DNA from 2 places in the Actinomadura graeca genome. Region 2 is predicted to be linked to the other one. Evidence: predicted binding sites of a transcription regulator. Region 2 holds the regulator's gene; the other holds the start of a gene.

What was found. The regulator HrcA, encoded in region 2, represses chaperone genes, less so after heat shock. The targets are predictions, from matches to a motif close to TTGGCACTCTCNNNNNGAGAGTGCCAA.
Region 1: a site for HrcA is predicted at 1,937-1,963, ahead of AGRA3207_RS27760 (FmdB family zinc ribbon protein). Genes of this name have one in related genera too.

Annotation. Positions count from the first base shown of each region.
Region 1 covers NZ_CP059572.1:6,265,964-6,270,054, forward strand. Annotated here, with positions in the region: gene AGRA3207_RS27755 (MMPL family transporter) at 1-733, opposite strand, end outside; gene AGRA3207_RS27760 (FmdB family zinc ribbon protein) at 1,516-1,899, opposite strand; gene AGRA3207_RS27765 (potassium/proton antiporter) at 2,142-3,626, opposite strand; gene AGRA3207_RS27770 (5-formyltetrahydrofolate cyclo-ligase) at 4,042-4,091, opposite strand, start outside.
Region 2 covers NZ_CP059572.1:7,347,889-7,351,979, reverse strand. Annotated here, with positions in the region: gene AGRA3207_RS32695 (16S rRNA (uracil(1498)-N(3))-methyltransferase) at 1-100, opposite strand, end outside; gene dnaJ (molecular chaperone DnaJ) at 288-1,430, opposite strand; gene hrcA (heat-inducible transcriptional repressor HrcA) at 1,431-2,444, opposite strand; gene AGRA3207_RS32680 (DUF3097 domain-containing protein) at 2,677-3,597, shown strand; gene AGRA3207_RS32675 (DUF4870 domain-containing protein) at 4,020-4,091, shown strand, end outside.

The DNA.
Region 1 (4,091 bases), 1.1 Mb from region 2:
CGCGGTAGCGGGCGACGAGCAGGAGCGCGTAGTCGGTGGCGACGCCGAAGACCAGGACGGTCAGGATCCCGGCGCTCTGCCCGTTCACGGTCAGGCCCGCGTTCTTGGCCAGCAGGTAGACGACCGACTGCGCGAGCCCGAGGGCGAACACCGCGCTCAGGACGGGGACGAACCACAGCATCGGGCTGCGGTAGATGATCAGGAGCAGGACGATCACGACGATGCCGGCGGCCATGAGCAGGAAGCCGTCGAGGGTCTCGAAGACCGCGAACATGTCGGCGCCGCCGCCGGCGGGGCCGGTGACGTGCGCGTTCAACCCGGGCGGCCCTCGCTTGACGAGATCGCGCGCACCGTCGATGGCACCGGTCACGTCCTGGTCGGTGAAGGGCACGAGGGTCTGCAGGGCCTTGCCGTCCTTGGACGGGAACGGTCCCTGCGCCTTCTGCGCGCCGGGAAGCTTCTCAAGCCCGGGAAGGTCGGACGTGGCCTTGGCCTTGTCCGCGGCGGTGATCCCGCCCGGCCGCTCGTAGACGACCACGGCGAGCATGGTCTCGTCCTTGCGGAACTTCTCCTGAAGTTCGACGACCTGTGTCGACTCGGCCCCGCCCGGGAGCCATGCCGCCGCGTCGTTCTTCTCGACGTCGCCGAGCTTGCCGGCCAGGGGCCCGAGGGCGGCCAGCAGGACGATCCACAGGGCCAGCACGGCCCACTTGGTGCGCCGTCCGGCGATCAATCCGGCAAGGCGATGGGACGCCGTTCTGGGGGGAGCTGGGCTGGGTGCGCTCATGGTTCCTTCTCCTGTACCGGGACATCCCGGGCAGATCGCGATATGTCGTGTTCAGTAGGAGAGTGTCTCGTTAGGAGAGAGAAGTCAAGTACTATCGCGTTGACTCCTCGCTCCTCAGGGGAGTGAGCTTCTCGCTCAAAGAGTCTCTCTATTATGGAGTCTTGTCAAGCGGGCCCTGGCCGGGGGCCGTGCGGCCGTTTCGGTGGCCGTCGGATGAGTCGTCCCGATGTGTTCGCCATCGCAACAATCGTCGTCGCGGACGGCCGGGCGCGCGTCGGGCGTGAGTTGGGAGATGCGCTACCTCGCACGAGGCAGAAACGATCGAGGGGCTACCCCTCAAGATGTAGGCGGCGCCGAAACGCATGCGCAGCACGTCGGAGACGACTGCCGGAGCCCTCGTCCCTTCAGTGGAGTGCCCGTCGATCGGCTTGGTCGGGGTCTGCGATGCGGTATGTGACGAGAGCCCTGGTCAGAGCTGGTCTGACCAGGGCCCTCGGCTGTGGGTGCTGGGTGTCCGCTGAAGCCCTACTTGAAGGCTCAGACGTCTGACGTGGGCTGAGGCTTCCGAACGCGATCTAGTACGCCTCGGCCCGCCTCTGGTTCGCCTCGGGCCGCCTCTGTGCCGTGCACCGGACGGCAGTGTGGCGCCGCCTGGGCGCGGTAGAGCGCGCTCCCGGCTCGGCGCCCTCGGGGCAGGTGCGGGGGGAGCGTGCGCGCGTCCCAGAGGGTCAGGCGACCTTCTCGGACGACGAGGACGAAGACGACGACGACGTCGACGAGCCGGAGGACGAGGAGTCGCCCGACGAGGACGACGAGGTGCCGGCCTTGGCCGAGTCGCCGGACCCGCTCGACTCGGCCGATCCGTTCGAGCCGCCCGAATCGCCGTTCGAGGAGGACCCGTTGGACGAGGCGCCCGCGGTCGAGGTCTTGCTGGAGCCGCGGCTGTCCGTCCGGTAGAAGCCGGAGCCCTTGAAGATGATCCCCGCGGCGGAGAAGACCTTGCGCAGCTTGCCGCTGCAAGCCGGGCATTCGGTCAGCGCGGCGTCGCTGAACTTCTGCACGACCTCAAGAGGCTCGCCGCACTCGGTGCAAACGTACTGATACGTCGGCACGGTTCCTCCTCGCTGACTCAGCCCGGTGGTGTCCGGACTGGCACTCACTCTGAACGACTGCTAATGGTACCCATGCGTGGAACGGGAATCGTCCTCGCCCTGTTCCCGGGCCCCGCGCCTGGAGTCGCTCCACGCGGGCGGGGCCCGGGCCAAGCCTGCTGGCCGGGTCGGCTGGTCAGGTGCCGGTACCGGACAAGCGCCAGGGCAAGTGCAAGGGCAAGAGCCAGGACAAGTGCCGTTGGTCAGATTCCGCTTTCGCCGAACCAGCCCGCCAGCTTGCCGCGTCGGCTGACCGCACGCAGGCGGCGTTCGGTCGTCTCCCGTACCGCATCGGTGGTCACGACCAGGAGGGTGTCACCCGATTGCAGAGGCGTGGTGGGTTCCGGGACGAAGCTCGACCCGTTCCGCACGACCAGGGTGACGGACGCGCCCGGAGGCAGCCGCAGTTCGAAGATCTCCACACCGCTCAGCTGCGAATCGGACGGGATCCGCACTTCCAGCAGGTCCGCGTGGAGTTCCTCCAGGGGCGCCGCTTCCACGTCCAGTTCGCGTGCCTGCTCGTCGCTTTCCAGACGGCACCAGCGCGCCACAAGGGGCAGCGTGGGGCCCTGCAAGAGCGTGAACACCACGACGATCGTGAAGACGATGGAGAACAGCCGTCCGGCGTCGGGGACCTCCTTCACCATGGGGATGGTGGCGAGGACGATCGGGACGGCGCCGCGCAGGCCCGCCCAGGACGCGAACAGCTTCTCGCCCCACGTCAGCCTGAAACCGATCGTCGACAGCACCACCGACACCGGGCGGGCGACCAGCAGCAGGATGAACCCGATCACCAGTGCGGGGACGATCTGCCCGGGCAGTTCGCTGGGCGACGCCAGGAGCCCGAGCATCACGAACAGCCCGATCTGGGCGAGCCAACCGATCCCCTCTGCGAAACCACGTGTGGCGGGTCTGTGGGGTAGACGCGCGTTGCCCAGGACGAGCGCGCTGACGTATACGGCGAGGAATCCGCTGGCGTGCAGCAGCGTGGCCGCGCCGTAGGAGCCGACGGACAGCGACAAGACGGCGATGGGGTAGAGGCCGGACGCGGGCAGTGCCATGCGGCGCAGCGCCTGCGCGCCCAGCCAGCCGATGGCGATGCCGATCAGGCCGCCGGCGATCAGCTCGTACACCATGACGCCGAACAGCTCGGCGAGGTTCGGGGCGGCCGCGTGCGAGCTGAGCGTGATCACGATGATCACGACGGGGGCGTCGTTGAAGCCGGACTCCGCCTCCAGCAGCCCGGTCAGCCGGGACGGCAGCGGGAGGCGGCGCAGCACCGAGAACACGGCGGCCGCGTCGGTCGGGGCGAGCACCGCGGCCAGCAGGAACGCGGGCCGCCAGTCCAGGTCGATCAGCCACATGGCGGCGGCCGCCACCACCACGATGCTGATCAGGGTGCCGAGGGTGGACACGCTGAGCGCGGCGGGCACCGAGGGCCGCACGTGCCGCCAGCTGGTGGTGATGCCTCCCTCGGCCAGGATGAGGACGAGGGCGGCGAGGCCGAGCGTCTCGGCCAGCTCGGCGTTGTCGAAGTCGATGTGGAGGGGGCCGGACTCGCCGATGAGAAGGCCGAGGCCCATGTACGCCAGCAGGGTGGGCAGGCCCGCCTGGTGCGACAGCCTGACCGCGACGATGGCGCTGAGTACGAGCGTGGCCCCGAGGAGTAGCCAGATGTCTAGGTGCACATCCCGCCCTTCCGGGGTCGTCAAAGTTGATCGTTTAGGAATCCTACACATTCATGGAGAAATCGCACACTTGTGGTTGAGGGACAGGATGTCGCGGGCGCTGTCCGGCATCGCTTGACCTGCGGGTTTACCCCGTTCACAACGTTCTGCACCTCGCGCCCCGTACGGCCCCGGCGATGTCGTCGCGCCCAGGCGACAAGCTTCGGCCGCCACCGGGCGGCCTTGTGTGCCGTTCCGTCCGCCGCAGATCCGCCTCGTCCGCCTCCGTCCGCCTCCGTGTGCCTCCGTCTGCCTCCGTCCGCCGCAGATTCGCATCCGCATGGACCGGAAGCCGCGTGAGCGGCGAGGGCGCAGAATGGCCCAAAGCGGCCACGTCCGCAGGTCAGGCAGGGTGCGGATGGACCGGTCGCACTGATCAGGTGAACCTGAGCAGACCTCCGGAAGGGGTCACGGCGCTGCGAACAC
Region 2 (4,091 bases):
GCCGCCGGACGGTGGCGGCGTGCCGTCCCTCCGGGCCGTCCAGCAGCACCCGCTCGCCCTCCAGCGCCTCGGTCGAGGCGAGGAACACCGGCGGGCTCACGGGCCCTCGCGGCGGCAGGAACACACCGCACGGCGGGCGGCGTGACCGTCAGGACGGCGGGCGACGGGGCCCGCCGGGCGGGTCGCGGTCAGGCGGGACGCGGTCAGCAGGCGGGTCACGGCCGGGCGGCTGGACTCGGCCGGGCGGCTGGACTCCGTCGGGCGGCTGGACTCGGTCGGGCGCATCCCTAGCCGGGGTGCTGGTTGAAGACGTCGCGGAGCCGTGAGAAGACGCTCCGCTGCCCCGGCGCGAACTTGCCGGGCGGGCGCTCCTCGCCGCGGAGCTTGGCCAGCCGCCGCAGCAGCTCCTCCTGCTCCTCGTCCAGCTTGCCGGGGGTCTCCACGTTCACGTGGATCATCAGGTCGCCGCGGCCGCTCTCGTTGAGGTGCCGGACGCCCCGCCCGTAGAGGGTGATGACCTGGCCGGACTGCGTGCCCGGCTTGATGTCGACGCCCTCGGCGGCGTCCAGGGTCTCGATGGTGACGTTCGTGCCGAGCGCGGCGGCCGTCATCGGGATCTCGACCGTGCAGTGCAGGTCGTCGCCCTCCCGCTCGTAGATCGGGTGCGGCTTCTCCACGATCTCCAGGAACAGGTCGCCGGGCGGGCCGCCGCCCGGCCCGACCTCGCCCTCGCCGGCGAGCTGGATGTGGATGCCGTTCTCGACGCCCGCCGGGATCTTGACCTTGACGGTGCGGCGGGTGCGGACCCGGCCGTCACCGGAGCACTCGGCGCACGGGTTGCGGATCACCGAGCCGAAGCCGCCGCACGCCGGGCACGGGCGGGCCGTCATCACCTGGCCGAGGAACGAGCGCTGCACCTGCTGCACCTCGCCGCGCCCGTGGCACGTCTCGCACGTCTCGGGGTGGGTGCCGGGCGCGCAGCCCGAGCCCTCGCAGCTCGTGCAGGCGACCGCCGTGTCGATGGACAGCTCGCGGGTCGTGCCGAACGCCGTCTCGGACAGGTCGAGCTCGACCCGCAGCGTGGCGTTGCGGCCGCGCCTGGCGCGGGAGCGGGGACCCCGCGAGGCGGCGGTGCCGAAGAAGGCGTCCATGATGTCGCTGAACGGGAACCCGGCGCCGCCGAACCCTCCGGCGCCCCCACCGGCCCCGCCTGCCGCGAACGGGTCCGCGCCGAGGTCGTACATCTCGCGCTTCTTCGGGTCGGAGAGCACCTCGTACGCCTGGGTGATCTCCTTGAACTTCTCCTGGGTCTCCGGATCGGGGTTGACGTCCGGGTGGAGCTCGCGCGCGAGCCGGCGGTAGGCCTTCTTGACCTCGTCGGCGCTGGCGTCCCGGCGGACGCCCAGGGTCGCGTAGTAGTCGTTGGCCACTTACGACCCCGCCAGGATCTGTCCCACGTAGCGTGCCACTGCCCGTACCGCTCCCATCGTGCCGGGGTAATCCATGCGTGTCGGCCCGAGCACTCCCAGCCGGGCCAGTGTGAGGTCGCCCACGCCGTAGTCGGCGGCGACGACCGAGGTCGACCGGAGCCCCTCGTCGGGGTTCTCGGTGCCGATCCGCACCGTAAGAGTAGAGGAATCGCCGGTCTCGCCGAGCAGCCTCATGAGGACCACCTGCTCCTCCAGCGCGACCAGCACGTCCCGCAGGCTCTGCGAGAAGTCCACGGCCGCGAGGTTCGCCGCGCCCGCGAAGACGATCTTCTCCTCATGCTTGTCGACGAGCGTCTCCAGCAGCACCGACAGGACGGCCGCGGCGACCGGCCGGTCGTCGGCGCCGACCTTGTCGGGCAGGTCCGCGACGGCGGTCGGCACGTCGCCGAGGCCGAGCCCGTCCAGGCACGTGTTCAGCAACGCCCGCAGGTGGCCGATCGATTCCTCGGACACCACGCCGACGGTCTCGATGACCCGCTGCTCCACCCGCCCCGTGTTGGTGATCAGCACGAGCAGCAGCCGGCCCTCGGCGACCGGGACCAGCTCCACGTGCCGCACCGACGAGCGGGTCAGCGACGGGTACTGCACCACCGCGACCTGACGGGTGAGCTGCGCCAGCAGGCGGACCGTCCGGCCGACGACGTCGTCGAGGTCGTAGGCGCCGGACAGGAACGTCTCGATCGCGCGGCGCTCGGCGACCGACAGCGGCTTGATCGTGGACAGCCGGTCGACGAACAGGCGGTAGCCCTTGTCGGTGGGCACGCGGCCCGCGCTGGTGTGCGGCTGGGCGATGTACCCCTGCTCCTCCAGCACGGCCATGTCGTTGCGGATGGTGGCCGGGGACACACCGAGGTTGTGACGGTCGGCCAGGGCCTTGGAACCCACCGGCTCATTGGTGGAGACGTAGTCCTCGACTATGGCGCGCAGGACCGCGAGTTTCCGGTCGTCCAGCACGTGGTCACCTCCTTCATCCCCTGCCACGGGCCCCCATAGGTCCGGGCCACCGGCCGCCGCCGCTGGCACTCCGTACTCCCGAGTGCCAAGTGTACGGCCAGCGGGCGCGGTTCTGGAGTGCCCGCGGCCCGCACACCGTCCCGGCGCGCTGACGGGTCGACCGGCGGGAAGCGCCGGGGGCGCGCTTCCGGACGGCTGCGCGATCTTATCCTTACGGTTAATGTGCGGAGCTGTGCGGAGCAAGAAGTACGGAAACGACGTGCTGTCCGGCGATTGGCGGCGGCCCCGCAAGGGCCGGATACCCGAGATCGCGGCCGAACCCGGCCTTGTGGCGGAGGATCCCGACAGCGGCTTCTGCGGCGCCGTGGTCGGCTGCGACAAGTTCGGCGTCACCCTGGAGGACCGGTTCGGCAAGAGGCGGGTGTTCCCCCTCACGAAGGCCGGGTTCCTGATCGACGGGAAGCCGGTCACGCTGGTCCGGCCGGACGCCATGCCGGGGGGCGGCGCCGCGGCGGGCACCGCGGGGGACGCCGCCGACGGCGGCCCTGCCAAGGGTGCCACTGCCGAGGGCGCAAGCGGTAAGGGCACAAGCGGGAGAGGACCGGCCCGGTCGGCGTCCGGTTCGATCGCGGTCCAGGGGCTGCGCGCCCGGGTCGCCAAGGAGAGCCGCATCTACGTGGAAGGCATCCACGACGCCGAGCTGGTGGAGAAGATCTGGGGCCACGACCTGCGCGTCGAGGGCGTCGTCGTGGAGTATCTGGAGGGCGTGGACGACCTGCCCGCCATCGTCGAGGAGTTCGGCCCGGACGAGGGGCGGCGGCTCGGCGTCCTCGTCGACCACCTCGTGGAGGGTTCCAAGGAGAGCCGGATCGCCGCGCGGGTCACGTCCCCGCATGTGCTCGTCACCGGCCACCCCTTCATCGACATCTGGGAGGCGGTGAAGCCGTCGGCCGTCGGAATCCGCGCCTGGCCCCGGATCCCGCGCGGCGTACCCTGGAAGGAGGGGGTCCTCGCCGAGCTCGGTTGGAGGGAGGACGTGCGTGCGGGCTGGAAGCGGATTCTCCGCTCCGTGAACACCTACACCGACCTCGAACCCGCCCTTCTAGGACGCGTCGAGGAGCTCATCGACTTCGTGACCGCCCCCGCACCCTGACGCCGGCCCGCCCGGTGGCGGCGCCGGGAAGGAGCACCGCGATGACGCACGGGCAGCCGGATCCTCAGGGCAACCCGCAGGGCAATCCACAGGGCAATCCACAGGGCCAGGAGAACCCTGGTCAGAGCCAGGGAGAACAGCCAGGCTACGGTCAGCAGCCCGGATACCCGGGAGGTCAGCAGCCCGGATACGGGCAACCAGGGTATGGGCAGTCAGGCTACGGGCAGTCAGGTTACGGGCAGCCCGGACAGCAGCCCTATGGTCAGCCCGGATATGAGCAGCCCGGATACGGCCAGTCGGGGTACGGCCAGTCGGGGTACGGGCAGTCGGGGTACGGGCAACAGGGCTACGGGCAACCTGCGTATGGCCAATCGGGGTCCGGCCAGGCTGGATCCGGTCAGCCCGGATACGAGCAGCAGCCTGTGTACGGGCAGCAGCCGCAGGGTTACGACTACGGCGGGCAGGTGCAGCCGTACGGTCCGCAGGGCGCGCAC